DNA from 2 places in the Streptococcus sp. HMSC10E12 genome. Region 2 is predicted to be linked to the other one. Evidence: predicted binding sites of a transcription regulator. Region 2 holds the regulator's gene; the other holds the start of a gene.
What was found. Region 2 encodes Rex, which represses fermentation and respiration genes when NADH is low (regulators of the CRP and FNR family bind a similar motif). Its sites were predicted from a motif close to TTGTGAANTANTTCACAA; they were not measured.
Positions count from the first base shown of each region.

Region 1: pflB (formate C-acetyltransferase) is a predicted target of Rex. The motif match lies at 1,305-1,322, and genes of this name have one in related genera.

Region 1 is NZ_KV791083.1:258,914-262,947, forward strand. Features, by position in the region: gene HMPREF3112_RS02600 (hypothetical protein) at 1-62, opposite strand, end outside; gene dinB (DNA polymerase IV) at 163-1,272, opposite strand; gene pflB (formate C-acetyltransferase) at 1,540-3,852, shown strand.
Region 2 is NZ_KV791083.1:66,025-70,058, reverse strand. Features, by position in the region: gene radC (RadC family protein) at 1-617, shown strand, start outside; gene HMPREF3112_RS01640 (gamma-glutamyl-gamma-aminobutyrate hydrolase family protein) at 675-1,370, opposite strand; gene HMPREF3112_RS01635 (redox-sensing transcriptional repressor Rex) at 1,363-2,022, opposite strand; gene HMPREF3112_RS01630 (DUF1831 domain-containing protein) at 2,164-2,511, opposite strand; gene HMPREF3112_RS01625 (cysteine desulfurase family protein) at 2,513-3,625, opposite strand; gene HMPREF3112_RS01620 (ribose-phosphate diphosphokinase) at 3,629-4,034, opposite strand, start outside.

The sequences.
Region 1 (4,034 bases), 190 kb from region 2:
CAAGCTACGAGAAGCAAGCAAGCTGCCAGAATCAGTCCTAAATAGGTAAGAACTTTTTTCATTAAGATTATTCCCTCATTTCTTTTAGTTACTATTTAAGATAGCATAGGTCTGATGATTCTTCAAGGTCACTTTCCAAAAGAAAAAATCAAAACTCTACTATTATAATGACTCTAAATCATCTAGGTCCAATTGCCTGCCTTCTTGATCTTCCAGACCCGTCAGCGTCACACCGAGCAGGCGAACACCGCTGCTATTTTCCTCCAATTGATCAAAAATGGTATGGGCAATTCTTTCGATGGTGTCGAAATCCTGAGTCGATTTGTCCAAGGTCATACGCTTGGTTAAGGTCGAGAAATCCGAATAACGGACCTTGATGACAATAATTCGACCAACTTTTTTATTTTTCTGAGCACTTTCAGCTACCCGCCTAGCATTCTTAGTCAACTCAGCCTTGATGTCATCTTCATTATAAAGAAGCTTGCCGTAGGTTCGCTCACTTCCGATAGATTTACGGACGCGATTGGGCCTGACAGGACTATTGGAAATCCCTCTGGCCTTTCGAAAGAGATCAAATCCAAAACGTCCAAAACGATCAATCAGCGTCATCTCAGGAATCTTCAGAAGATCGGCACCGGTGTATATTTCCATATCATGAAGACGTTCAACTGACTTTTTACCTACCCCATGAAACTTTTCAATAGGGAGCTTTTCCAAAAATTCCTGAGCCTCCTCTGGAAGCACCACCGTCAAACCAGCAGGCTTTTGAAAATCAGAAGCTAGTTTGGCGATAAATTTATTGTAGGAAACGCCTGCTGAACAAGTCAGATGAAGTTCCTGCCAGATATCATACTGGATAAGTTTAGCTACCTTAACCGCCGATTTGATACCAAGTTTATTTATCGTCACATCAAGATAGGCTTCGTCGATAGACATAGGCTCTACCAAGTCGGTATAGCGTTTAAAAATCTCACGAATCTGCATCCCTACCTCTCGGTAATGACTATAATTTCCTGAGATAAAGACAGCATTAGGACAACGTTCATAGGCTTCCTTAGAAGACATGGCTGAATGGACACCATATTTTCTAGCCTCGTAATTACAGGTTGATACCACACCACGTCCCCCTGTTTTTCTAGGGTCGTGACCGATAATAACCGGTTTGTCCTTAAGACTGGGGTCATCCCTCATCTCGACCTGAGCAAAAAAGGCGTCCATGTCAATATGGATGATTTTCCGACTGGTATCATTTATTAGAGGAAACTCTAACATGGCTCCCTGCCTCCTTTCTCAGATTTATCTCATTGTAAAGCTTTTCACATAAAACTTTGGGACTACAAAGCATTCTCCCCTTATGATACCAAAATCTACCAAAAAACAGAAATTTATAATACAGATTTGTCGTTTTCAAAACTGTATTATAAAAGAATGTCTCTAAAAACACAGTTTTAAAGTTGTGTAAGCGGTTACTGTGTGATAGAATACTTCTAGAGAATGTAACAGATAATTTTGTTACTAGAATTATAGGAGATTCAAACTATGGCAACGGTTAAAACCAACACAGATGTTTTTGAAAAAGCGTGGGAAGGCTTTAAAGGAACTGACTGGAAAGAAAAAGCTAGCGTTTCACGTTTCGTTCAAGCAAACTACACACCTTATGATGGTGACGAAAGCTTCCTTGCAGGACCAACTGAACGCTCTCTAAAAATTAAAAAAATCGTAGATGAAACTAAAGCAGGCTATGAAGCTGAAGGACGCTTCCCAATGGATACTCGTCCAACTTCAATCGCTGACATTGACGCAGGATACATTTCAAAAGAAGATGAACTTATCTATGGTATCCAAAATGATGAGCTCTTTAAATTGAACTTCATGCCTAAAGGTGGTATCCGTATGGCGGAAACTGCTTTGAAAGAACACGGTTATGAACCAGACCCAGCTGTACACGAAATTTTCACAAAATACGTGACTACAGTTAACGATGGTATCTTCCGTGCTTACACTTCAAACATCCGTCGTGCACGTCACGCTCACACAGTTACTGGTCTTCCAGATGCTTACTCACGTGGACGTATCATCGGGGTTTACGCTCGTCTTGCCCTCTACGGTGCTGACTACTTGATGCAAGAAAAAGTTAACGACTGGAATGCTATCAAAGAAATCGACGAAGAAACTATCCGTCTTCGTGAAGAAGTTAACCTTCAATACCAAGCACTTCAAGACGTTGTTCGCCTTGGTGACCTTTATGGTGTAGATGTTCGTCGTCCAGCCTTCGATACTAAAGAAGCTATCCAATGGACAAACATTGCTTTCATGGCAGTATGTCGTGTAATCAACGGTGCCGCTACTTCACTTGGTCGTGTGCCAATCGTCCTTGACGTATACGCAGAACGTGACCTTGCTCGTGGTACTTACACTGAATCAGAAATCCAAGAATTCGTTGATGATTTCGTTATGAAACTTCGTACAGTTAAGTTTGCTCGTACAAAAGCTTACGACCAATTGTACTCAGGTGACCCAACATTCATCACAACTTCTATGGCTGGTATGGGTGCTGACGGACGTCACCGTGTTACTAAGATGGACTACCGTTTCTTGAACACTCTTGATAACATCGGTAACTCTCCAGAACCAAACTTGACAGTTCTTTGGACTGACAAATTGCCTTACTCATTCCGTCGCTACTGTATGCACATGAGCCACAAACACTCTTCTATCCAATACGAAGGTGTAACTACTATGGCTAAAGACGGATACGGTGAAATGAGCTGTATCTCATGTTGTGTATCACCACTTGACCCAGAAAACGAAGAACAACGTCACAACATCCAATACTTCGGTGCTCGTGTTAACGTACTTAAAGCCCTTCTTACTGGTTTGAACGGTGGTTACGACGATGTTCATAAAGACTACAAAGTATTTGATATCGATCCAATCCGTGATGAAGTTCTTGACTTTGACACTGTTAAAGCTAACTTCGAAAAATCTCTTGACTGGTTGACTGACACTTACGTAGATGCCCTTAACATCATCCACTACATGACTGATAAGTACAACTATGAAGCTGTTCAAATGGCCTTCTTGCCAACTAAACAACGTGCTAACATGGGATTCGGTATCTGTGGTTTCGCAAATACTGTTGATACATTGTCAGCAATCAAATACGCTACAGTTAAACCAATCCGTGACGAAGATGGCTACATCTACGACTACGAAACAATCGGTGAATACCCACGTTGGGGTGAAGATGACCCACGTTCAAACGAATTGGCAGAATGGTTGATTGAAGCTTACACTACTCGTCTTCGTAGCCACAAACTCTACAAAGATGCAGAAGCTACAGTTTCACTTCTTACAATCACTTCTAACGTTGCTTACTCTAAACAAACTGGTAACTCTCCAGTTCACAAAGGGGTATACCTCAACGAAGATGGTTCAGTGAATTTGTCTAAATTGGAATTCTTCTCACCAGGTGCTAACCCATCTAACAAAGCTAAAGGTGGATGGTTGCAAAACTTGAACTCACTTGCAAGCCTTGACTTCGGTTACGCAGCTGATGGTATCTCATTGACAACTCAAGTATCACCTCGTGCTCTTGGTAAGACTCACGACGAACAAGTTGACAACCTCGTAACTATCCTTGACGGATACTTCGAAAACGGTGGACAACACGTTAACTTGAACGTTATGGACTTGTCAGACGTTTACGAAAAGATTATGAGCGGTGAAGATGTTATCGTACGTATCTCTGGATACTGTGTAAACACTAAATACCTCACTCCAGAACAAAAAACTGAATTGACACAACGTGTCTTCCACGAAGTTCTTTCAATGGACGACGCTTTGGGATAAAATAACTAAAGAGCTCGCAATAGCGGGTTCTTTTATTTTTGCCAAAAACTAGTTTTCATTATATTTTTCTAAATCTGCTATCATTTACATTTGACTTTTCATCAGATTAGCTATAAAATTAGAGCGTTTCCGTTTGGTATCTCCAAACGCTTCCTTCTCAGAAGCACCTTAGAGAAACGATA
Region 2 (4,034 bases):
TTTTGTCGGACCAGGAGTTGTTGGCGATAGTGCTGCGGACAGGGACTAGGTCTGAGTCGGTCCTATCTATGGCCAATCGTATTTTGAAAGGGATGACGAGTTTGGCGGATTTGTCTCGTTTGTCCTTGAATGAGCTTCAGGAGATTCCTGGTATTGGGCGTGTGAAGTCTATTGAGCTCAAGGCTATGGTGGAGTTGGCTAAGCGGATTGAGAAGGCTGAGTTGGCTCGGTCTGAGCAGATTATGTCTAGCCAGCAGGTGGCGCGTCGTATGATGTTGGATATTGGCGACAAGCCTCAGGAGCATCTGGTGGCTATCTATTTGGATACGCAGAACCGTATTATTCAGCAAAAGACGGTCTTTATTGGTGGGGTTCGTCGTTCGATTGCTGAGCCACGTGAGATTTTACATTATGCCTGTCATCTGATGGCAACGTCTTTGATTGTGGTTCACAATCATCCGTCGGGTGAGGCATATCCAAGTCGAAATGATATTGATTTTACCCAAAAGATTAAGCGGTCCTGTGATGATTTAGGGATTTGTCTGCTTGATCATCTGATTGTTGGAAAATCAACCTATTATTCCTTTCGTGAGGAGAGGGAGGATTTTGATCTTTAGGTTGAACCTATGTGATAAAGACAAGAGAAAAGCAACTGAGTGCAGTCTCAGTTGCTTTTAAAGTTCGTTAACGACGTATTCAAAGAGTTTGAGGTCTTCTTCACGTTTGTCTAGGAGAAGCTCTGGGTGCCATTGTACACCAAGAAAGCGAAGGTCTGGACTATTTGACTCAACAGCTTCGACTGTGTTGTCCTCAGGATCACGCGCAATGACACGAAGGTCAGAGGCCAAGTGTTTGATACTTTGATGGTGGAAGGAGTTGATAGAGGTTCCACATCCGTAGATTTCTGCCAACTTGCTGTTCTCATCAACAATCATCTCATGGTAGAGGTAATCAGAAGGCTTGTCCTGCCAGTGATGCTCAATATCTTGATGGAGGCTACCACCTAGTGCGACGTTCATTAGTTGGGTTCCACGACAGATTGAAAAGATGGGTTTCTTCTGCTTAGTGGCTTCCTCGATGAGTGCCATTTCAAAGATATCCCGTTCGAGGAAGAAGTCATCTTCACTGGCATGGTTCTCTTCGTTGTAGAATTTAGGGTCAACGTTTTGCCCACCGATAAGGATGAGCTTGTCAATCATGGAGATATAGGTCTTGGCTTCCGATGGATCGGATACTGGTAGTAGGATTGCTAGGCCACCGGCTCTTTGAACTCCTTCTACAAAGCCAGATGGGGCATAGGACCAGTTGATATCTTCATGGGCTGGATTAGGCCTTACATTGGCAGTGATTCCGATAATTGGTTTAGTCATTGTTTCTCCTTGATTTTTCTTCTTCTTTCATGAAATAGAGTAGGGTTTGTAGTTCGCTAGTCAAGTCTACATATTGGACCACTACATGGCGTGGAAGATTGAGGTTGACCGGAGAGAAACAGAGAATGCCTTCAATTCCAGCATCAACCAAAAGATCAGCCACCTCCTGGGCCTTAACTGATGGCACTGTCAGGATGGCTGTTTTGATATCTTCTTGGGCAATCTTGTCCTTAATCTGGGAAATCCCATAGATAGGAATCTTGTCCTCGGTTTGAGTTCCAACCAATTCGTTATCGTCTGTATCAAAAGCCATGACCAGCTGCATGCGGTTACGCTCTTGAAAACGGTAGTGGAGGAGGGCACGCCCGACATTACCAACACCTACGAGGAGTACCTTGGTAGTCGCATTGTCATTTAGGAGTTCAGCGAAAAATGTCATCAGCTTGTTTACGTCATAACCAAAACCACGACGACCTAGCTCACCAAAGTAGGAGAAGTCCCGACGAACAGTGGCAGGGTCAATCCCAATCGCTTCAGCAATTTGTTTAGAGCTTGCTTTATCGATATTTTCACGATGGAATCGTTTGAAAATACGATAGTAGAGAGAGAGACGTTTGGCAGTGGCGTTTGGGATGTTTTTCTCAAATGTCATTGATCGCTTTCCTTTCTTTAATTAGTATGATTCTCTTATATTTTAAGAAAAGTTTGTGAAGAATGCAACAAAATAGTGTAGATGAGGCGATATAAAAAACCTATCACATGGATAGGCTATTTCTATGTAGTAAGAAAAAATTTAGACTTCTTCTTGCTCGAAAACGTTACGATCAACCAAACTCTGCATCAAGAAGTAGAATTTTTCTTGCAAGATATGGTGATCTTCATTTTTAAAGATATTAACGTTACGAAGGCCAGATTTGTCTGTGATAGACAATTTGAAGCCTGTCAAGTCTTTGTTAATAGTGATTTTGAGTGGAAAACCTTCGCCTGAGTTAGGCACTTTTTCGAGAAGGCGGTGCAACTCGTAGTTTCCGATTTTATTTTGCACAAAAGTCGTATCACGTAGAGTGAATTTTTTGACATTAGGACTGATGGTGTAACGGTACTTACAGTCAGTCAAATGAATGCTTTTTTCAAATGCCATGTTAGTCTCCTATGATTTGATTAAGTTTTTCTGCTAGGGCCTGGAGTTCTTCAGCGGTATTTTCCTCTGATAAACTAATGCGAATGGCTGTTTTTAGCTTGTCAGAATCCTTGCCATAGAGGGCCTGGATGACATGACTTGGATCAACAGTTCCAGCAGTACAAGCAGAACCTGTTGAGACAGCAAAGCCTGCTAGGTCTAACAAGGTTAAGAGAGGCCCATTTTCCTTACCAGTAAAGCTAATATTGATAACGTGAGGTAGGCTAGATCCTCCGCCATTAATTTCATAAGGAATGGTAAGGGAATCTAGAAAGGCCTGACGAATCGTTTCAACATGTTGGTAATTGTCTTGGTAGTGGTCACTAGCATGCTTGTAAGCAGCGGTCATACCTGCAATACCGACCAGATTTTCAGTGCTAGCACGGCGTTTTTCTTCTTGCTCACCACCGTGGAGTAGGTTGTCAAAATGCAAATCGTTATGATAGAGCAAGCCGACACCTTTAGGTCCATGGAATTTATGGGCACTAATTGAGAGAAAATCAGCTCCAAGTTCCTCTGGGTGAATTGGAAGTTTTCCTGCTACCTGAACGGCATCAACGTGGAAGGCAGCTTGGTGATTGGCAAGCAAGTCACCAATTTCCTTGATAGGAAGCAATTGGCCGGTCTCATTATTGGCATACATAACAGAAACTAGAATAGTATCGTCACGTAAGGCATCAGCGATTTGTTGAGCAGTAATGACTTGATTTTCTGGTTGAATATAGGTTACTTCAAAACCAAAACGCTCTTCCAAGTAGGCCATGGTGTGAAGGACAGAGTGGTGTTCAATAGCAGTTGTAATCAGGTGTTTGCCTTTAGCTTGATTGGCTAGGGCATAACCTTTGATAGCTGTATTGTTTCCTTCAGTCCCACCAGAAGTGAAAATGAGCTTACGAGCAGGGACTTCAAATTGTTTGGCCATTTCTTCACGGGCTTCACGAAGTTCCTTGGAAGCTTGGCGACCATAGGCATGGAGGCTGGATGGATTTCCAAAGGTTTCAGTCATAACATGTGTCATAGCTGAAATAGCAGCAGTATTTAAAGGAGTTGTTGCTGCATTGTCCAAATAAACCATAGCTTAGTCCTCGTGTGCAGTGTAAGCAAAGAGTGGGCTAAGTGGTTGACGTTCGAAGATACGAGTAGTAGCGTTAGCGATTAGCTCACTTGCTGAAATGTATTTAACGTTTGTAGGCACTTTTTCTTTAGTCGCAACTGAATCTGTCACCAAGATTTCTTTAATTGGAGCAGCGTTGAGGACTTCGGCAGCTCCACCCGCAAAGAGACCGTGACTAGCTACTGCAAAGATGTCTTTAACGCCACCACGTTCAAGGATTTTAGCAGCTTCAGCAAATGTTTTACCAGTATTAAGGATATCATCAACCAAGATTGCTGTTTTTCCTTCAACCTCACCGATGATGTAGCCTTCTTCACGTTCTGAATCATCTTGAGCGTAGTCAATGATAGCGATTGGTGCATCAAGGTAT